DNA from 2 places in the Paeniglutamicibacter sulfureus genome. Region 1 is predicted to be linked to the other one. Evidence: riboswitches for the same ligand, from Rfam matches in the RefSeq annotation. Region 1 holds a riboswitch; the other holds the start of a gene.
The links. A riboswitch is a leader RNA that binds a small molecule or an ion and turns the genes downstream of it on or off. The one in region 1 is predicted to bind cyclic di-AMP.
Positions count from the first base shown of each region.

Region 2: another riboswitch for cyclic di-AMP. It lies ahead of ABD687_RS11680 (C40 family peptidase); the one in region 1 lies ahead of ABD687_RS16915 (C40 family peptidase).

Region 1 covers NZ_BAAAWO010000001.1:3,720,946-3,731,631, forward strand. Annotated here, with positions in the region: gene ABD687_RS16890 (cold-shock protein) at 1-214, shown strand, start outside; gene ABD687_RS16895 (DUF3027 domain-containing protein) at 219-734, shown strand; gene serC (phosphoserine transaminase) at 913-2,034, opposite strand; gene ABD687_RS16905 (iron-dependent transcriptional repressor DtxR) at 2,232-2,927, shown strand; cyclic di-AMP (ydaO/yuaA leader) riboswitch at 3,020-3,193, shown strand; gene ABD687_RS16910 (M23 family metallopeptidase) at 3,281-4,204, shown strand; cyclic di-AMP (ydaO/yuaA leader) riboswitch at 4,332-4,485, shown strand; gene ABD687_RS16915 (C40 family peptidase) at 4,491-5,324, shown strand; gene ABD687_RS16920 (HNH endonuclease) at 5,875-6,372, shown strand; gene mobA (molybdenum cofactor guanylyltransferase) at 6,369-7,037, shown strand; gene ABD687_RS16930 (DUF6457 domain-containing protein) at 7,053-7,331, shown strand; gene ABD687_RS16935 (molybdopterin molybdotransferase MoeA) at 7,342-8,541, shown strand; gene fdhD (formate dehydrogenase accessory sulfurtransferase FdhD) at 8,605-9,438, shown strand; gene ABD687_RS16945 (FdhF/YdeP family oxidoreductase) at 9,511-10,686, shown strand, end outside.
Region 2 covers NZ_BAAAWO010000001.1:2,554,910-2,565,595, reverse strand. Annotated here, with positions in the region: gene ABD687_RS11710 (GNAT family N-acetyltransferase) at 1-68, opposite strand, end outside; gene ABD687_RS11705 (F510_1955 family glycosylhydrolase) at 65-979, opposite strand; gene ABD687_RS11700 (TlpA family protein disulfide reductase) at 2,780-3,406, shown strand; gene ABD687_RS11695 (cytochrome c biogenesis CcdA family protein) at 3,433-4,197, shown strand; gene resB (cytochrome c biogenesis protein ResB) at 4,212-5,816, shown strand; gene ccsB (c-type cytochrome biogenesis protein CcsB) at 5,825-6,853, shown strand; gene ABD687_RS11680 (C40 family peptidase) at 7,274-8,119, opposite strand; cyclic di-AMP (ydaO/yuaA leader) riboswitch at 8,125-8,290, opposite strand; gene ABD687_RS11675 (M23 family metallopeptidase) at 8,407-9,237, opposite strand; cyclic di-AMP (ydaO/yuaA leader) riboswitch at 9,418-9,591, opposite strand; gene ABD687_RS11670 (ExeA family protein) at 10,126-10,686, opposite strand, start outside.

The DNA.
Region 1 (10,686 bases):
CCAGGCCCTGAGCGTTCGCATCATTGACGACGCACCCTCGGTGGCCCGCGCCAAGCGCAAGCCTGCCGAGGACACCGCGGTGCTGATCGAAGACCTCATCAAAGTGCTCGACTCGGTCTCCAACGGACTGCGCAGGGGCCGTTACCCCGAAAAAGCCCAAGGCGCCAAGGTTGCAGCAGTGCTGCGCGCCGTAGCCGACGATTTGGATGCCTGAACCCATGTCCCGCAAAGTAATGCTCGATACGACACTGGCCAAGGCCGTGGACCAGGCGCGCAAGGCGCTGCTGGAAATCACCGACGAGGCAACGATCGGTGAATACCAGGAAGCCGTGAACGACGGCGAACGCCTGGTGACCCACCGATTTGACGTGTTGCTCCCCGGCTACGAGGGCTGGAGTTGGTTTGCCACGCTGACCCGCATCCCGCGTGCCCAGGCCAAGGACCTCACGGTGTGCGAGGTCGGGATCCTTCCCGGCGAGGACGCACTGCTGGCCCCGGCCTGGGTGCCGTGGGCCGAGCGAGTTCGACCGGAGGAAATGGACGCCGAGCGCCAGGCCGCCGAGGACGCCGCCGCAGTTGCGGACGGCATCGCCGAAGCTTCGGCTCCGGAGGGCTCGGACAATTCCGCCCCCTCAGGCACGGAGGAAGAATCCGCGGAAACCGAGACCGAATCCGCGGCCGCGACGGACGAAGTCGCCTCCGATGAAGACGTCTGGGACGAAGATGCCAAATAGCTGAATAGGCAACCAGGGGACTTGTCCCCTGAAATGAACAAGGGAGCGGGTAGCGATCGTCGGATCGCTACCCGCGCCCTTGCCGTCGGGCGGCAGGCATCGGCTCAAATAGATCGGGCGGCGCCCACCCGCGGGATCAACCGTGGGTGGGCGCCGCCCGATTCGTAGGCTGAAGAAGCTAGCTGTTCTTCAGCACGTATTCGATGCACTTGAGCAGGGACGAAACGTCCTCGGGCTCAATGGCGACGAAGGTCGCCACGCGCAGCTGGTTGCGGCCGAGCTTGCGGTACGGCTCGACATCGACCACGCCGTTGGCGCGCAGGGTCTTGGCCACCGCAGCGGCATCGATCGAATCGTCGAAGTCGATCGTGGCAATGACGTTGGAGCGTTCCCCGGGGGCGGTGACGTACGGGGTCGCCACTTCGGAAGCCTCGGCCCAGTCGTAGATGCGGGAGGCCGAGTCCGCGGTGCGGGCTGCGGCGAACGCCAGGCCGCCGTTGGCGTTGAGCCACTGCACCTGGGCGTTGAGAGTGACCAAGGTGGACAGGGCCGGGGTGTTGTACGTCTGGTTCAGGCGCGAGTTGTCGATCGCCGTCTTCAGGCTCAGGAAGTCCGGGATCCAGCGGCCGGAGGCGGCAATTTCCTCGGCGCGGGCGATGGCCGCGGGGGAGAAGAGCGCAATCCACAAGCCGCCATCGGAGGCGAAGTTCTTCTGCGGGGCGAAGTAGTACACATCTGCCTGCGAGACGTCGACGTCCAGTCCGCCGGCTGCGGAGGTCGCGTCGATGAGGACAAGCGATCCCTCGTCGGCGCCTTCAACGCGGTGAACCGGTGCAGCGACGCCCGTGGAGGTCTCGTTTTGGGGCCAAGCGTATACATCCACGCCTGCCTCGGCCACGGGAACAGGCCGGGTGCCTGGTTCGGAGACGATGATGGAGGACGGCTCAAGGAAGGGCGCCTTGTTGGTTGCGGCGGCGAACTTCGAGCCGAACTCGCCAAAGGAGAGGTGCTGGGCCTTGTGGCGGACCAGGCCGAATGCGGCAATGTCCCAGAACGCGGTGGATCCGCCCACGCCCAGGACCACTTCGTAGTCGGCCGGGGCGTTGAAGAACGTCTTGAGGCCTTCCTGGATGTCGCGGACCAGGTTCTTCACCGGGGCCTGGCGGTGAGAGGTCCCCAGGAGTTGCGTGCCGGCATCGATGAGAGCCTGGATCTGTTCGGGGCGGACCTTGGAAGGTCCTGCGCCGAATCGTCCGTCCACGGGCAAAAGGTCTTGGGGGATGGTCACGCCGGTGCTCATGTTGCTCCTCATAAGGGGGGTTATCCGCTGTGGGCACTTCCGATGCGGCAATCCGATGCGCATTGAGGGTGCCCAGTGGTTCAATAATCGCGCACTGGGCGGCCCATTGTGTAATAGCGAGTCGCCAATGTGAACGCGGGTAGAGTGGATCGCGTAGTGATCTCTTGTAACAATCAACCCCTGCGGGAGCTGCAAACGTGTCAGATTTGATCGATACCACCGAAATGTACCTGCGCACCATCCTGGAACTCCAGGAAGAGGGCATCATTGCCCTGCGCGCGCGCATTGCCGAGCGACTGGGGCACTCCGGGCCCACGGTTTCACAGACGGTGGCCCGCATGGAGCGCGACGGACTGGTCGTGGTGACCACCGACCGCCACCTCGAACTGACCTCACATGGCGCAGAAGTTGCAACGGGCGTGATGCGCAAGCACCGTCTGGCCGAACGCCTGCTCGCCGACGTCATTGGCTTGGAGTGGGAGTACGTCCATGAAGAGGCCTGCCGTTGGGAGCACGTGATGAGCGAGCGCGTGGAGCAGCGCCTGTTCAAGTTGCTCGGTTCGCCCGAGTCCTCTCCCTATGGAAATCCGATCCCCGGGCTCGAGACACTGGGAGGGCCGGAACTGGGTGAAATCTCGATACGTGTCCAAAGTCTCGATTCGGCCCTGGTCGACGGGAATACGGGCCCGGTCCGCGTCGAGCGACTGGCCGAAACCATCCAGGTGGAACCCGAGCTGCTGGTGCAGCTCGATGAGGGCGGCATCCGCCCAGGCGCCCTAGTCACCCTCGAACGGGCCGGCGATTACGTCGTTGTTCGGGTGCAGGGGATCGAGGGCGCGCTGGAGCTTCCGACGGAAGTCAGCGCCCACGTGTTTGTCCGCCGCATGGATTGATAACGGAATTGTAACTTTGACATTAATCCCGGTAGTGTTTCACGTTGGGTTGCACCTAGGCAATCTAGTCCCGATCCGGTTCGCATAACCCTACCGGCGGATCGCGGAGCAAGAATTCCCGGTAGGGGCGGAGGACCCATTCAGCCGTTCCTGGTCTTGGACCATGGATCTTGGGGTGAAGCTGAGTCCACTATGTAGGCTCTGCCGAGTTGATCTCATGACTCGAATCCGACAGCTAACTTCGCAGGCGATACATGAGAGGTTGACATTTGACTCAGCAGCACACTCCCGGGCGCCGCCGTGCTTCCGGACCCGTTGATGCTTCGCCTGCTGAAGGTTCACTAGAGCAGATCGTGGACACCGCCCTGAGTGGTGAAAACACTTCCCGACGTTCCGGTCGACGCGCCCTGAGCGCGGTCCCTGATTCCGTCGAGACCCCTGACAACACGCAGTACACCGGCCGCCGCTTCGTAGCGGGCCTGCGCTATGGCGTATCCCCGGACGCGGACGCAATTGCCGCCACCGAAATTCCCGTCGCCCTGGCTGCGCCGGCAGCACCCGTTGCCGCCCCGGCCGAGGTCGACGAACTGGACAATGTCCTGAAGTTCGCCCCCCGGGCCCAGCGCCCCCGCCTTGGCTTCACGCACAAGCTGGCGGCAGTCGCCGCCGTTTCCGGTCTGGCGTTCGCCGCAGCCTCTCCCGCAAAGGAAGCCGAAACGGCAGCCGCGGGATCCGACCGCGTCGCCCAGTCCGTCGTGGTCGACGTCATGGCTCCGGCCGACGACGAGGTCAAGATCGAGCGAGCGTCGCTGACCAGCGAGTTCACCGAGGAAGACAAGCTGGCAACGGTCTTGACCGCAGCCGGCGGAGACGTCACCAAGCTGGCCGCCGAAGGAGTCTTGGCCCAGCCGGTGGACAGCATCCGGTTGACCTCGCGCTTCGGCCACCGCAAGAATCCGACCGGTCCGGGGTACATGAACCACAACGGCTTGGACTACGCAGTTCCCATGGGCACGCCGATCAAGGCAAGCGCCGCCGGCACCGTCGTGCAGGCCGCCTGGGCCGGCCACTCGGGCTTCCGTGTGGAGATCGACCACGGCAACGGACTGCACACCAGCTACAACCACAATTCGTCGCTGAAGGTTTCGGTGGGCCAGAAGGTCAAGCGCGGCGAAGTCGTCTCCTTGAGCGGCAGCACGGGCAACTCAACCGGCCCCCACCTGCACCTGGAAGTCATCGTCAACGGCAAGTGGGTAAACCCCGAGGCCTGGTTATAACGGCAATTGTCACCGTTCCGTGATCAGAACGTGACTTTTGGATTCGCTTCATATATTCTAAATACGTGACCAGGGATCATCCCTGTTCACCGCCGCGGGAAGTGCCGAGCACTGCCAGCCCACGGTGTCCGTTCAATTACTCGTTTGGCAGTGGCGGGGGACCCACATTCGGTTTCCACACAGGAAGCCTTGGGGTTAAGTGGTTCGGCCTGGCGGCCGGATTGCCGAGTGACTCCCACTCGAACCCGACAGCTCACCTCGCAGGCATCAGGAGAGGCATTACTACGTGACTACACGTCAAGCATTGGGCCGCCACCGCGCGACCCCGGTTCGGACCAACCCACTCGAATCCATCTCGAAGGCAGTTGCCTCGAACGCTGGTTCGGTTGGACGCCAGGCAGCAGTGATTGCAGCCGCATCAGGCCTCGTGCTCACTTTGGGCGTTCCGGCCCAGGGTGATGTTTCCCGCGAAGCAAGCGCAGTTCCCGTTGAAGGCCTCTCAGCAGAGCGTGTAGCCGTCAAGGCCGTTTCGGTCGCGGCTTCCAAGGCCAAGGACCTGAACATCGAACGCGCAGCGTTCACCTCCAAGCCGGCGCCCGCGCCGGTTGTCGTCGCCGTTTCCAACGAGGTTTCCGAGCGCTCCAACGACACCGCCCCGGTGACCCGTTCCAGCAGCAACTCGGACGCCATGGCGCCGGTGACCCGCTCGAACCGCGACTCCACCCCTAAGGCCTCCGAGGCCCCCAAGGTGAAGAGCGACTCGATGAACACCGCCAACCTGTCCGGCATCGCGGCAACCGCGGCCAAGTACGTCGGCGTTCCGTATGTATGGGGCGGCAACACCCCCTCGGGCTGGGACTGCTCGGGCTTCGTCAAGTACGTCTACGCAAAGCACGGCATCAACATCGCCCGCGGCACCTCGGCTATCCGCGCTTCGGGCCAGTTCGTGCGCACCAGCTCCCCGAAGCCGGGTGACCTCGTCTTCCAGAACGGTGGCGGACACGTCGGCATCTACCTCGGCGGCGGCAAGATGATCGGTGCCCAGAACCCGACTGTCGACACCATGCTTCACGACGTTTCCCGCAACCCGCTCTACGGTTACTACACCCTCAAGGGCTAAGCGCCAAGCGTTCCAAGGCCTCCGGTCGATCCATGTGGATCGACCGGAGGCCTTGCTGGTTAATGCGGATTTTTGCATGGAAGCCTACCCGGGCTTGGTAAGCCGGACATTGGCGTGGGTATGCCGATTTCAAGCACCGACGAGGCAGTGAGCTGGAGTGAAGGCTCCCGAACTGACGGCGCGGTGGACGCAGTCGCCCTGGGTGCGGACGGGAAGCAAATCCATGTCTCCAGTTCGGCCGGCATCGAGCGTTCGGGCTACGCAGCAGGCATTTTTACCCTCGCCTTGTTCCAGGCCGGTAACGGTGGTGCGCCCGGGGGACGGGAACACCGTGCGGAGCCCTGTCCGCCAGGTGTTCGAGGGGTGTACTGCAGGGAAAATTATGGTGGCAATTTCAACTGGTTTTCCACAAATACACGCAAAACCGCTGTTTCTTGTCTTAGGCTAGGTCACAGGAGCCAAAGCCGAGTGCCGTGTGCGCCACCGTGAGGGACTTCCGTCGTGGACGGGTCCCTCGCGTTGCGCCGGGTCAGGATCTAAGGATGCGCGTATGCGAACCCTAGTACTGAATGCAGGATTTGAACCGCTGGCGGTCATCACCTTCCGCCGGGCACTTCTCCTTGTCCTCACCGGGAAGGCCACCGTCCTTGCCGATGACGACCGTGACCCGATCGTCGGGGTCAACCAGGTGATGCCCCGGCCGACGGTGATCCTGCTGAATCGGTACATCCGACTTCCCTACCGCAACACCGTCAATGTCTCGCGCCGCGGCGTGCTGCGCCGCGACGGGCACCGCTGCGGATACTGCGGACGCAGCGCCAACACGATCGACCACATCGTGCCGCGCAGCCGCGGCGGGGAGGATTCGTGGGAGAATCTAGTAGCGGCATGCCAAGGCTGCAACAGCGCCAAGGGGGACCGGACGCTAGCACAGCTTGGCTGGAAGCTGCGGTTCGCCCCGAGCCGACCGCGTGGCGCCCAGTGGTTCATTACCGAGCTTGAGCGCCCCGCAGAGGCCTGGAGTCCCTTCTTACGGAGTGCAGCATGAAATTCGATGCGATTATTGTGGCCGGTGGCCGTGGATCCCGCCTGGGCGGCGTCAGCAAGCCCCTACTGGAACACGGAGGGGAAACGCTGCTGGAGCATTCCCTGAACGCCGTCCGGGACGCGCAGGCCATCGCCGTGGTCGGCACCCATGCCCTGGCCGAAGCCGTCACCCGGTACATGGATACCGCGCCGGATTTCCAGCGCGTGGTCATCACCCGCGAATACCCCAGCTTTTCCGGTCCAGCGGCAGCGGTCGCCGCCGGACGGGCGGCCCTGGACGACGGCCCCGACGACGAGAGCGCCCAACGCCAGAACCAGGCCTCAGAACTGACCGTGGTGCTGGCTTCGGACTTCCTGGATCCGGGTCCTGTCGTGGACGCCCTGCTGGCGGCCACAGGGAAGCCCTCCAAAGGGGTCGAGGCATGGGTTCCCCAGGATGCCTCGGGCGTGCTGCAGACACTCTCCTGCGCCATCCTCACTTCCTCCTTGCGACAGGCCATCGACCAGGCCACCGAACCCCGCGGAAGTCTCGAAAATGCGTCAATGATGCGTCTGCTTGCTACAGTGCAGATGGAACGCCTGAAGCTCCCGGATGCGGACTTCAGCGACATCGATACGCCCGGGGATGCCGGGCGCCACGGGATAGCGGTGGCCAACGGCCATTGACAAGGAGAACGCACCATGCCTGCAGCCGAGCTCGAGGATTGGGTCAAGGAACTGCTGGCGGCCTTTGACCTCGCCGACACCAGGATCGACATCGACCAGGTTCTTTCGCTTGCAGGGGTGGCCGCCCACACCATTGTCCGTCCGGCGGCACCGCTGACCACCTACGTGGCAGGCTACGCGGCCGGCCTGGCCGTCGGCAGCTCCCGGTCGGGCGAACTGGACGCCATGGACGCGGCCGACGGATTGGCCCGCGAGGTCCTTGCAGCACGCACCGACTCCCCTGACAACGCCTAGCACGGGCGCCATGGAAGACCACCAGTGGGAGGCCGCGCGCGCCGATGCCCATGCGCTGGGCTCCAGGATTGCCGGCATTCGCGAAACCGTTCCCCTTCACCTGGCCGGCGGACGAATCCTGGCCGCCGATCTGACGGCCGCCTACCCGATGCCGCATTGCGCCACCTCGGCCATGGACGGATACGCCGTCAACGGCACCGGGCCGTGGAAACTGCTCAGGGCGCACGCAGCCAACCCCGCTGCGGCGGACCGCGTGGTGCTCGCCGCCGGCGAAGCCAGCGCCGTGGTCACCGGGTCCCTGATTCCCGAGGGCACCACGGCCATCCTGCGTGTCGAGCACTCGACGCTCCAGGGAAGCCTGCTCTCCAGCGAGCGGACATTGCGCGCTGGCGACGACATCCGGCCCTCCGGCACCGAGGCCTCCGCCGGGGATGTGCTGGCCGCCGCGGGTACGCTGCTGCGGGCCGGTGTGATCGCCACGGCAGCGGTGGCGGGACACGACGAACTCCCGGTCGCTGCCGTCCCGCCCGTGCACCTGGTGTTCACCGGGGATGAGGTCATCACCTCAGGTCACCCGACACCTGGCCAGGTCCGAGACGGTTTTTCCCCGGTGCTGCCCCTGGTCGTAGCGGCCCTCGGCGGCACGGTTGCCAGCAGTACCCGCATCGGAGACACCCTTGCTGCCACCATCGCGGCCATCGACGGCGAAGACGCCAGGGCGGCTGCCCTGGTGGTGACCACCGGGGGCACTGGATTCTCCGAGCGCGACTTCGTGCGCGCCGCGGTCAGCGCCATCGGGGGGCGGGAAGCCATCTCCTCCGTGGCCATGCGACCGGGCCACCCGTCAATGGTCGCGGTGCTTCCCGGCAACCGCCTGTTGGTGGCCCTGCCCGGCAACCCGTTGGCCGCGCTCATGGCCGTTGCAACACTCGTCGACCCGATCCTGCGCGGGGCAAACGGCAGCGCATTGGCCGAACTCCACACGGCAACCTCGGCCACGGACTTCACCAAGCTACCGGGCAGGACCCGTCTGGTCCCGGCCCGTTGGGTCCCGGCTGCCGGCGGTGCCGACCCCGATGCACTGGCACCGGCCGAACATGTGGCACCTGCCATGCTGCGCGGACTGGCCGCTGCCGACGCCATCTTGGTGGTGGGTCCCGACGGCGCCACAGCCGGCGATCCGGTGCCCTATCTTCGGCTACCTTGGTAGGTGTGCGGTCGCCGCACCGCGCGAGCTGCGGAACGCGGCCAAGGCTAGAAGGGCAATAAAGATATGGGACGGAAAATAGCACGCAGGCGCATCGTCCGCGCCACGCTGGATGGTGCGCGGATCGCGCGCGAGGAAAAACTCGCGGTCGAGGAACCCCTGGAAATTCGCTTCAACGGGACGTCCTTCACCACCTCCATGCGCACCCCCGGAGACGACTTCGACATGGTCGCCGGCTTCCTTCTCGCCGAGGGAATCATCAGCCGCACCGAGCACCTGGTCTCCATGCGCTATTGCGCCGGCACCGACGAGGACGGCAACCAGACCTTCAACGTCATCGACGTGCAGGTTGGTTTCGGGGCCCAGGCCCCGGATCTTTCCGCGGCACGGAACGTCGTGACCTCCTCGGCCTGCGGGATCTGCGGCACCAACTCCATCGACGAGGTCTCCAAGAAGTCCTCCTATCCGCTGGACCCGGCCCGGGGCCACCTGGATGTGAAGGTGCTGCTGGGATTGCCCGACACCCTGCGCGAGGCACAAAATCTCTTCAGCGCCACCGGGGGAGTGCACGCGGCGGGGCTGTTCACCACCGACGGCGAGCTGCTGGTCCTTCGCGAGGACGTGGGACGGCACAACGCCGTGGACAAGGTCATCGGGGCCGGGCTACGCGAACAAAAATTACCGCTTCATGACACCATCCTGCAAGTCTCTGGGCGGGCCTCCTTCGAACTGGTGCAAAAGGCCGCGATGGCAGGGATCCCGGTCCTTTCGGCGGTCAGTGCTCCCTCTTCGCTGGCAGTGGAATTGGCCGATGAAACCGGGTTGACGCTTGCGGGTTTCTCACGGGGTAGTACGGTGAACTTATATACGCATGCCGACCGGGTGAAAACCGGTTCATAGCCCGAATAAGGCACCCGGTTTCCGGCACGCGCGACTACGGTCAACAACACCGCACTTCGACGTGGAGGATACATGCATCGGCCAGCCCCAACGCAGGACATCAACGAGGATGACCTGAAAGTCACCGAGCCAAAACGCAGCGCGGCCGGGGTCAAGGCAGTGATGGTGTCACTGGAACGCGGCTTCTCCGAGGCGGGCGTGAGCCGGACACTGAGCTCGATGCTGCGCATCAACCAGCGCGGCGGGTTCGACTGCCCGGGCTGCGCCTGGCCCGAATCCATCACCGGGGCGCGCAAGCCCGCGGAGTTCTGCGAGAACGGCGCCAAGGCCATCGCCGAGGAAGCCAGCGCCCGCACGGTGACTCCCGAGTGGTGGGCCAAGCACCCCATCAACGTGCTGCGTGAGAAGACCGAGTACTGGCTCGGCTCCCAAGGCCGGATCACCGAGCCGATGATCATCCGCGAGGGCGAAAGCCACTACACGCCGATCACCTGGTCACAGGCCTTTGCCACCATCGGTGAGCATGTGAACGCGACCACGCCGGAAAAGTGCGTGTTCTACACCTCGGGGCGCACCGCCAACGAGACCGCGTTCATGTACCAGCTGCTGGCCCGCTCGCTGGGCACCAACAACCTGCCCGACTGCTCAAACATGTGCCACGAATCCTCCGGCTCCGCGCTGAACCCCACCATCGGGATCGGCAAGGGCACCGTTTCCCTTGAGGACTTCGAACACGCCGAGTTGATCTTTGTCATTGGCCAGAACCCCGGCACCAACCACCCCCGGATGCTTTCCGCCCTCGCCGATGCCCGCAAGCGCGGCGCCCACATCGTGGCGGTCAACCCGTTGCCCGAGGCCGGCTTCTTCGGGTTCAAGGATCCGCAGTCGCTCAATGGCATGCTGGGACGCTCCGATGACATCAGCGACCACTTCCTGCAGATCAAGGTCGGCGGGGACCTGGCCCTCTTCCAGGCCTTCGGCCACCTGATCTTCGAGGCCGAGGCCAAGAACCCCGGCACCGTCATCGACAAGGAGTTCATCGACTCGGCCACCGACGGCTACGAAGCGTACAAGGAAGCCCGCTTAACCCTGGACTGGGAAGCCACCGAGGAAGCCACCGGGCTCACCCGTGCCGAGATCACCACCGTTGCCAACCTGCTCATCAAGTCCAAGGCCTCCATCTTCTGCTGGGCGCTGGGCCTGACGCAGCAGCCGCACTCGGTGCCCACGCTGAAGGAAATCATCAAC
Region 2 (10,686 bases), 1.2 Mb from region 1:
TCTTCCGTGGCTTCCCTGACGACCACCAGAGACCGGGTGCTGGGAAATTTCGGAGGTTTCTGGCTCATGGGGTTTCCTCGGTGAAGGTGGTGCCGTCATAGGTGTACTTGACCAAGCCACCTTCCATGGCCATCCAGACGGAAATGTTTCCATCCGCGGTTCGGGTGGCGCCCATGGTAGATGGCTGGCCCACTTCGGCTTTGATTGAGGCCCAGGAAAGGCCGGCATCGTCGCTGAGATACACGCTTCCCTCGGGTGTTACGCCCACGACGGTCATCGGATCAGCAAATGCGGCCGTGAGAAGCCTCGGCCCCCCATCTGGAGTCTCCCAGGTATCTCCACTGTCAACGGATCTCCATACTCCGTCCTCGGTGGTGGCCAACACGACGGTATTATCGGGGCTTCCCACCAACGCATACGGGGAAGGTGACATCGGCCCGGCGTCCGACCATTCCTTGCCGTCCACCGTCGACCGAAGAATCCCGTCGAATCCAACAATTTGGTCACTGGTCACGGTCATGGCATGAAAATCGGATGACCCCTGCAAGGAGACCGGGATCCACGATTCCCCGCCATCGGTCGATTTCATCAGGCCCAGGGGATTGGGCAGATCAATACCTGGACCGGGATGCCCGGAAGCATAGAAGGTCCCGTTCGATGAGGCAGCGAATCCCATCAGGTCGATGGTGGGGCCGATTTTCCTTGGAACGGTCTCGGTGGCGTCGAAGAGGCCGTTGTGGGTTGCGAGCAGGACCCGTTGTGTTGTTTCCTCGATGCTGATGGCATGGATATGGCCAAACGGATTGGCCGGTGGCTGTTCGCCGGCATTCGAATCTGGGGTTGCACCGCACGCGGCAAGTCCCAGGGTGGCGAGTAAGGCAATTGCCGTGGCGGGCCAGATGCGGGACTGGCGAAAAATACGAGTGGGGAAAGGCATGGATCTCCATAAATAACATCGATAAAAGGAGCAAGCCTGCATGTGTGAAGGCCGGGGTCCCAAGGGGCACCCGGTTTATGCATGATTGCAGCGTGCCGTCGACGAACACCGTCTTTCGGCAGGCCGAGGCTGCTGGGTGAGCGCTTCGTAGATTCGGGAAGCGCCTGAAATCTAATGCCATGACGCCACGCTTGGCGCAGCGAAGGCCAGGGATCGTGGACTCCGGCATGGCACCCTCGGCGGTCCCCCGGGTGGCATCAAACCCGTTCTTCGTGCCCACTGACACCGGTCCCTGAACGAACCTGTGGTGTTTTGCGAGATCGGCACGGTCCATGCCGGCCCACCCTCGAGGGGACAGTCTCTCCCCCTTGAAGGTGGCGTCTTGCCGGCAATAGAGGCATGCTCCCTCGCTGGAGGATTGTATCCTCAGCGTGGGCTGGGCCTATCCCCTTTTTACGTGCGGCTGATCGAAAGCTGAACCAGCGAAGGGGTTACACGCGAACGGATTCGGCGGAGCCAAAGAGCGGGCGGGGCGGCCAGCCCCCTCCCGGGGACAGGTTGAAACGCCCGGGTGAGAAGGTGTGAGAACATTCCGCCCAAGGATAGAGCAAGGACACACATGCCGATCAGGGTCGATTCCATACCGCTCAAGGAGCTCCCGGCAAGGGAAGCCTGGGAATCTTCGACCGGAATGTGATGCGCTACCACTGGCCATGCGGTCGTGGGTTGGGAATAACCTGTTCCGTTGTCCTGCTCGTTGACCGCGACACTGGAACCATACGCGGCATTGGGTACCTGATGGTCCACGCCGAGAACGTGCATGCCGAGCAGGCCCAAAGCCAGCGCAACCAGAATGAAAGCAGGTTGAAACGCCAGAGCCAAGAATGCTCGGCATTTCGTCACGGAGTACTCACTTCCCTGAAATTCTTATCGAACCGGCCCTAATGCCACAACGTGCTTCCGGTTCCACGATAGTTGTCGACTGCGGGAGAGGGGCTGCAGCGACTACCAACGGCCCCACCACAGCCAGCAAAAGATTGCTTATACTAAACTCTGAAACATTTTACAATAGTTCGTGCGCAAAACGGCAAACGTGCGGGGCGCTGGACGAATACTGCTGCTCGGAACAGACATATTTCTGGGGACATGCCGCCACGGGGACAACGGGCTGGCGGTGCCATCGTTGCGGTTCCTGGGCGCCGGGTCATGGCCATTATCTTGGTTTAGGTTGTTGAACAAGGATTTGAGATACTTGGGCCATGTCGATTGCCACCGTTCACCTGCTGCGTCATGGCGGAGTTCATAATCCGGACTGGGTCCTCTGTGGTCGATCGGCGAAGTTCCACCTTTCCGCTCTAGGCCATCAAAGGGCCGTTCGGACGGCAGATTTCTGCACCGGAGAGCATGAGCCGGACGCCACATCACCCACGTGGTCTCGTCCCAGCTTGTACGGGTTCGGAAAACGGCGAAGCCCGCCTTTAGCGCCCCGCTCCTGGACCTTGCCACGGATGAGCGAATCACCGAGGCGGCGAACCGTTTCGAGGGCTTGTCCCTGTTCCAGGACCGACTGAGGGTCCTACGTCGCAAACCCATTTCGTCCATCCTGGGGGGAGCCCTTGCCGGGACCAGATTGAACGAATGATGGCCACCGGCTGCCCCTCTGGGTGACACGCCGCTCGGCCGAGGGCAAGACCCTGTGGCACAACCCGCGGAAACGCGAATGCACTCTCACCTCCGTGACTAGCCCGGACTTTGAAGATGAAAGTCCGGGCGCCGTCCGCTATACATAACCCGGCGTGGACCTCTTGTCCAACGCTGCGAACATCCCTGGAGCTTGAGATCATGACCGATCCCATCTCGTCCCAAGCACAGCGCTTGGGCCGACGTACATTCTTGCGCGCCGCCATGCTTGGAGCGGCCGTGCTGCCGCTGGCCGCATGCGTCGGCGACGAAGACCCCCTGGCCAAGCAGGCCCGCGAAGGAAACAACAAGAACTACATTGCCGGCGACGGGTCAGTCCAGGAATACGGTCCCGCCTCGCGCACGGCACCGGTCGAGATCAATGCGGTGGCCTATGACGGAACCAAGATCGACTCGAGTACCTGGGCCGGGCAGGCAACGGTCCTGAACTTTTGGTACGCCGCATGCGCACCGTGCCGCATCGAGGCGCCGCACATGGTTGAACTCAGCAAGGAGTTCGAAGGACAGGTCGGATTCGTCGGCGTCAACGTGCGTGACGAAAAGGAAGCGGCCGAGGCCTTCGAGCGCACCTTCGGCATCCCCTACCCCTCCATCCAGGACACCCAGGGCGCCATCCAGCTGGCCATGACCAAGTACGTCCCGCTCAAGGCCGTGCCCACCACCTTGGTGCTGGACAAGCAGGGACGGGTCTCCGCGCGGATCCTGGGCGTCGCCGAAAAGCCGACGCTCAAGGCACTAATCAACACGGCACTCACCGAGTCGTTGTGATCAGCCCCGTACTGGCCGGAGCCCTCATGCTGCCGGCCCAAGGAAACCCGTTTGCCGAAATCGTCCAGGACGGATCGCTGCTACTTGCAGTGCCCGTGGCCATCCTGGCAGGCCTCGTGTCCTTCCTGTCCCCCTGCGTGCTGCCCCTGGTGCCCGGCTACCTCGGATACGTCACCGGTCTCTCCGGCGCCGACCTCGCCGAGCAAAAACGCGGCCGCATGGCCGCCGGCATCGGGCTGTTCATCCTCGGCTTCACCGCGGTCTTCATGCTGGCCGGAGTCGTCTTCTCACAAATCGCCGGCTGGATGATCTACAAGGGATCGTGGGTCACCCAAGTGCTGGGCCTGGTCGTGATTTTTATGGGCATCGTGTTCATGGGCGGATTCTCCTTCATGCAACGCGAAGCCAAGATCCACCGCAAACCCCCCGCCGGGCTGTGGGGTGCACCGGTATTGGGTGTCACTTTCGGACTCGGATGGGCACCCTGCATCGGGCCGACGCTTGCCGCCGTGCTGATCATGAGCAGTGGCCCCGACGCCAACGTTGCCAAGGGAGCCCTGCTGACCTTCTTCTACTGCATGGGATTGGGACTGCCGTTCCTCTTCATCGCCCTGGCGATCCGCCGCGGCATGGGTGCCATGCAATTCTTCCGCCGGCACCAGCTGGCGATCATGCGCTTCGGCGGCGGCATGTTGATCCTTCTGGGAATCCTGATGGCCACCGGCCTGTGGGGCTTTTGGGTCACGCAATTGCAGGATTGGTTCACCAATGAGGTCAGGTTGCCCATCTAATGGCGAAAAAAGACATGAAAAAAGATGTAGTTGTCCCGGCCCTTGGATTCGTTGGCATGCTGCGCTGGACCTGGACCCAGCTCACCAGCATGCGCACCGCGCTCTTCCTGCTGCTGCTCCTGGCCGTGGCCGCGGTGCCCGGTTCACTCTTTCCCCAGCGCTCGGTCAACCCGGAGCAGGTGACCACCTACCTGACCAACAAGCCGACCACCGGCGAATGGCTCGACCGCTTCCAGCTCTTCGACGTCTACTCCTCCGTCTGGTTCTCGGCCATCTACCTGTTGCTGTTCATCTCCCTGATCGGCTGCATCCTGCCCCGCGTGAAGAAGCACGCGCAGGCGCTTCGCACCCCGCCACCACGCACCCCCTCACGGCTGAACCGCCTGCCGCAAAACGGCACGATCCAGATCCAGCCGGCCTCCGAGTCTGGTCTCAGCGACGGGGAAATTGTCGAGCGGGCCGCGAAGCTCCTGAAAAAGCGCGGCTACCGCTCCGAAGCCCGTACCGAGGGCCCGACCCCGTCGGTGGGTGCGGAACGCGGGTACACCCGAGAAATAGGCAACCTGCTGTTCCACATTTCCTTGGTGGGGCTCCTGGCCTCGGTGGGAATCGGAGGGGCCTTCGGCTACAACGGGCAGCGGCTCCTGGTGGAGGGGGACACCTTCGTGAACTCCCTGGTGTCCTACGACGCGTTCACTCCCGGGACCTGGTTCCAGGAAGACTCCTTGGACCCGTATTCGGTCAAGCTCGAGAAATTCAACGTCACCTTCGACCGCGAATCCACCACGCATTTCGGCCAGCCGATCGACTTCACCGCCGAGGTGGAGACCCGCCGTAACCCGAATGCCGAACCCGAAAAGGAAACGATTCGGGTCAACCACCCCCTGCGCATCGATGGCGCGGACATGTACCTGGTCGGCAACGGGTACACCCCGGTGGTCACCGTGCGAGACGGTGACGGAAACATTGCCTTCAGCGGCTCGGTGGTTTCGGTGCCCCAGGACGGCATGTACACCTCCCTCATGGTCATCAAGGCTCCCGACGCCAAGCCCGACCAGCTGGGCTTCCAGGGTTTTCTGCTGCCCACCGCCATGACCGACGAGACAGGGTTCTCCATTTCCGGGGACCCCAACGCCATCAACCCGCAGCTCCAGCTGAATTCCTACTATGGGGACCTGGGGCTGGACGACGGCAATCCGCAAAACGTCTACGTGCTGGAAACCGACCAGCTTACGGAGCTGAACAACAGAGACCTTGAGGCCGGAGGCATCGTGCTGGGCGCCGGGCAGACCTACGAATTGCCCGACGGCAAGGGAAGCATTTCCTTTGACGGGCTCAAGCGCTTCATCGGCGTGGACATCGCCTACGACCCGAGCAAGCGCCCCGTGGCGGTCTTTGCGGCCCTTTCACTGCTGGGCCTGGGCATCTCGCTCTTTACCCCGCGCCGCCGGGCCTGGGTGAGAATCAAGACCTCCGTTGACGGCTCGGGCCGTGAAGAGCGGGTCATCGAATACGGATTGCTGGCCCGTGGCGAAGACCACGGGCTTGAGTCCGAAGCCAAGGAGCTGCGCAAGCTTCTTGAACAGCAGTGGCCCGCCGTTCAGCGGGCCGGAGTCTAGGAGAACCTATGGAAAACGACATGCCCACGATCAACGTGGCCCTGGGGCAGTACAGCGACCTGTTCATGTTGCTCGCCGCGATGGTCTACGCATCCGCCTTCGTGGCATTTGCGTGGGACCTTGCGAAGTCGAGCAAGCTCATCCAGGAAATCGACACACAGGCGGTTGTTTCTGAAAAGAAGGTCCTGGTTGCTGCCGGAGCCATCGCGCCGCCCCCTTCGGGGACCCCGGACAACGCCTTGGTCAACGATTCCATGACCTACACCGCTGCCTCGGCCAAGCGGATGGCGGCCAAGGTCGCGGTCTCGCTGAGCTGGCTGGGCGTGCTGCTGCAGGGCTTTGCCGTGGTCTCCCGCGCTATCGCGACCGGGCGCGTGCCGTGGGGCAACATGTATGAGTTCCTGTCCACCGGTTCCTTCCTGGTGGCCCTGGTGTTCATGCTGGTGCTGGTGAAGAAGGACCTGCGCTTCATGGGCACCTTCGTCATCGGCCTGGTCACCGTCATGCTGTGCGGCGCCACCATGGGCTTCCCGACCCCCGTTGCCCACCTTGTCCCTGCCCTGCAGAGCTACTGGCTGATCATCCACGTCTCGATCGCGGTCTTGGCTTCCGCACTGTTCACCATCACCTTTGCGATGAACGTGCTCCAGCTGCTCCAGCACACGCGCATGGATGCCCTGGCCGCCGGAAGGAAGGACAAGATGCCGTTCATGCGCCTGGTCCCCGGCGCGGCTCCCTTGGAAAACTTCGCCTACCGCATCAACGCGGTCGCCTTCGTGATGTGGACCTTCACCTTGATAGCCGGTGCCATTTGGGCCGAGGCCGCCTGGGGCCGCTACTGGGGCTGGGACACCAAGGAAGTCTGGACCTTCGTGATCTGGGTCGTCTACGCCGGCTACCTGCACGCCCGGGCAACCGGCGGCTGGACCGGCGCACGCTCGGCCTGGCTGAGCATCATCGGTTACCTCTGCCTGGTCTTCAATTTCACCGTCGTGAACCTCTACTTCAACGGACTGCACTCCTACGCCGGAGTCTAAACCGCCTTCCGCGGGAACCAACGCGGGTATGACAGTCCGCCGAAGCGTGCATACACTCAGGATCCAGATGACGTTCTTGGATTTCGTCTAGTGGTGGGTGTCGCGGCGGGATGCATTCGGCTAAGAGTCCCACCGCGACCCCCCGCACCCAAGAGGTTAACCCGGTCCTTGTGAAACAGGGCGCCCGCTTGGGGCCGCAGCGAATTACGCATTATTAGAAGTGCTTTTTGACCGCTGTCGCAGGAGATTATCCAGAATATTTCTGATGTGAACTTGGCTACCATCGTTCCAGTTCAGCGTAACTGGGCCCTGTCAAGCATAGCGCAGGTCAAGGACCCGCTATGAGGGAGAACCCATGTCAAAAGAACCAAGGCCTCCGTCGATCCTTGCGGATCGACGGAGGCCTTGGAACGCTTGCGCTTAGCCCTTGAGGGTGTAGTACCCGTAGAGGGGGTTGCGAGTCACATTGTGGAGAAGCGTGTCCGTAGTCGGGTTCTGTGCGCCGATCATCTTGCCGCCGCCGAGGTAGATGCCGACGTGGCCGCCGCCGTTCTGGAAGACCAGGTCGCCGGGCTTCGGAGAGCTGGTGCGGACGAACTGGCCGGAGGCGCGGATGGCGGAGGTGCCGCGGGCGATGTTGATGCCGTGTTTTGCGTAGACGTACTTGACGAAGCCGGAGCAGTCCCAGCCCGACGGGGTATTGCCGCCCCATACGTAGGGAACGCCCTCATACTTGGCGGCGGTTGCAGCAATGCCGGAGAGGTTCGCGGTGTTCATCGAATCGCTCTTGGGCTTCGGGGTCGAGGCTTCCGGCGCACTGTCGCGGTTCGAGCGGGTGACCGGCGCGTAGGCATCAGAGTCGTTGTTGGAGCGAGCCATCGGAGCGGTGTCGTTGGACCGCGTCTTCGTCGCGGTGCTGCTGGGGGCAACTTCCTTGGCCACGGCAACCACGACGGGAGCAGGGGCAGGCTTCGAGGTGAACGCCGCGCGCTCGATGGTCAGGTCCTTGGACGCCGAGACCGAAACGGCCTTGACGGCTACACGCTCCGGGCTAAGCCCTTCAACGGGAACGGCGCTTGCTTCGCGGGAAACATCGCCCTGGGCCGGAACACCCAAAGTGAGGACCAGGCCGGAGGCGGCGGCAACGACTGCTGCCTGGCGGCCAACGGATCCGGCGTTCGAGGCGACTGCCTTCGAGATGGATTCGAGCGGGTTGATCCGAACCGGGGTCGCGCGGTGGCGGCCCAATGCTTGACGTGTAGTCACGTGGTAATGCCTCTCCTGATGCCTGCGAGGTGAGCTGTCGGGTTCGAGTGGGAGTCACTCGGCAATCCGGCCGCCAGGCCGAACCACTTAACCCCAAGGCTTCCTGGTGTGGAAACCGAAAGTGGGTCCCCCGCCACTGCCAAACGAGTAAGTGAACGGACACCGTGGGCTGGCAGTGCTCGGCACTTCCCGCGGCGGTGAACAGGGTTGATCCCCGATCACTTACTTAGAATATATGAAGCTAATCCACAAGTCACGTTTTGGTCACGGAACAGTGACAATTGCCGTTATAACCAAGCCTCGGGGTTTACCCACTTGCCGTTGACGATGACCTCGAGGTGGACGTGGCAGCCGGTCGAGTTGCCCGTGGTGCCGACAAGCGCGACAACTTCTCCGCGCTTGACCTTCTGGCCCACCGACACCTTGAGTGCCGAATTGTGGTTGTAGCTTGTCTCCAGCCCGTTGCCATGGTCGATCTGCACGCGATTGCCGGAGTGGCCGGCAAACTCGGACTGCACGACAGTGCCGGCGGCACTGGCCTTCACAGGGGTCCCGCACGCGGCGCCGTAGTCCAGCCCGTTGTGGTTCATGAAACCCGGGCCGGTCGGATTCTTCCGGAACCCGAAACGCGAAGTCAATCGCACGGTGTCCAACGGTTGGGCCAGGACCCCGCCGCTTTCGACTTTGGTGACATCGCCGCCGGAAGCGGTCACGACCGTTGCCAGCTTGTCTTCCTCGGTGAACTCGCTGGTCAGCGAGGCCCGCTCGATCTTGACCTCGTCATTGGCCGGGGCCTTGACATCTGCGACAGCAGTCTGGGCGACGCGCTGGGTCTCCGAGGCAATTTCCTCGACATCCTGCCCCGGGGTGACGGCGGCGAATGCCAGACCGGAAACGGCTGCGACTGCTGCGATCATGTGCGCATACCCAAGTCGGGGGCGTTGCGTCCGGGGCTCGAACTTCAGGACGTTGTCCAGTTCGTCGACTTCGGCCGGAGCTGCAACCGAAGTCGTGGGAGCAACCAGGGGAGTAGGGATTTCGGTGGCGGCAATGCTTGCCGCGTCCGGGGATGCGCCGTAGCGCAGGCCCGCCGCAAAGCGGCGGCCAAGGTACTGCATGCTATCGGGGGCCTCGACGGAATCCGGGACCGCGCTCAGGGCGCGTCGACCGGAACGTCGGGCAGTGCTTTCACCGCTCAGTGCGGTGTCCGCGATCTGCTCTAGTGAACCTTCAGCAGGCGAAGCATCAACGGGGCCGGAAGCACGGCGGCGCCCGGGAGTGTGCTGCTGAGTCAAATGTCTACCTCTCATGTATCGCCTGCGAAGTTAGCTGTCGGATTCGAGTCATGAGATCAACTCGGCTGAGCCTACATAGTGGACTCAGCTTCACCCCAAGATCCGTGGTCCAAGACCAGGAACGGTTGAATGGGTCCTCCGCCCCTACCGGGAATTCTTGCTCCGCGATCCGCCGGTAGGGTTATGCGAACCGGATCGGGACGGATTTGCGTAAGTGAAACCCAACGTGTAACTCTACCGGGGTATATAAAAAAGTTACAATTCCGTTATCAATCCATGCGGCGGACAAACGCGTGGTCCCGGGCTTCGGGCGAAAGTGAGGTCATGGGTTTCATTCGCGAATACGGCCGTCGAACTCGCCTACGTCTGGTTCCGTTCTTCCCCCTTTCCGGGTGTTCATGTGTCAGAACACGTCCAATCCCGCCTTGGTACTACATGTGTGGCAGCAACGGATCGCCGAAGTGATAGGTGAAGAGTAGGGAAAGGGCGACATAGCGGTTGTGAGGTTCATCCGTTTCATGGGCAGCCCCTGGAAGAAGTCCTCATCTACGCAGACGACCACGCATGCTGCTGTTGACCGTCGCGTAATTTGACGATGAAGCCGCCACCGAGTTTGACGACGAACCTGCCATAGAAACGCCTCGCCAGGATGATCTTGGCGAGGCGTTCGTGGTCATGCCGGCGGGCTGGTCGGCAGGGGTGCCGGTTGGGTTATTCGCTGAATTCGCTCACCGCCGACTGCGCCGCGGATTGGTCCACGATCGCGCCTTTGGCCGAGCGGGTGGCCATGAGTGCGGCCAGGGCCAGGTTGTTCACGGTGCGCGGGTAGCCACGGGACGCCTGATGGATGACGGTGATCGCATCTTCGGAGAACAAGGGATCAGTTCGGCCTGCGAATCCAAGATGTCCCTTGATGTAGTCGCTGGTGTCCTCCAGATTCATCCCGTTGATGGTGAACCGGGTCCCGATCCGTTGGTCCAGGGCGGCCAGCACCGCCAGTTTCAACCGGCGCCGCAGGGTGGGTTGACCGATGAGCAACAACGCGAAATGCGACTCCGTATCCATGCTGACGTTTGAGAGCATCCTCAATGATTCGAGGTCTTCGTTGGTCAGCAGGTGTGCTTCATCGATGACAATCACCGGCAGGCGAGAGCGTTCGTCGAGTTCGCCGGCGAGCAGGGCCGCGGCCTGCGCGGCCAGGGCTCCGGAGAAGAAGGAGGGCGTGGCCCCCAGCGCGGTCACAATCGCTGCACGGATCCCGCGGATCCCGAT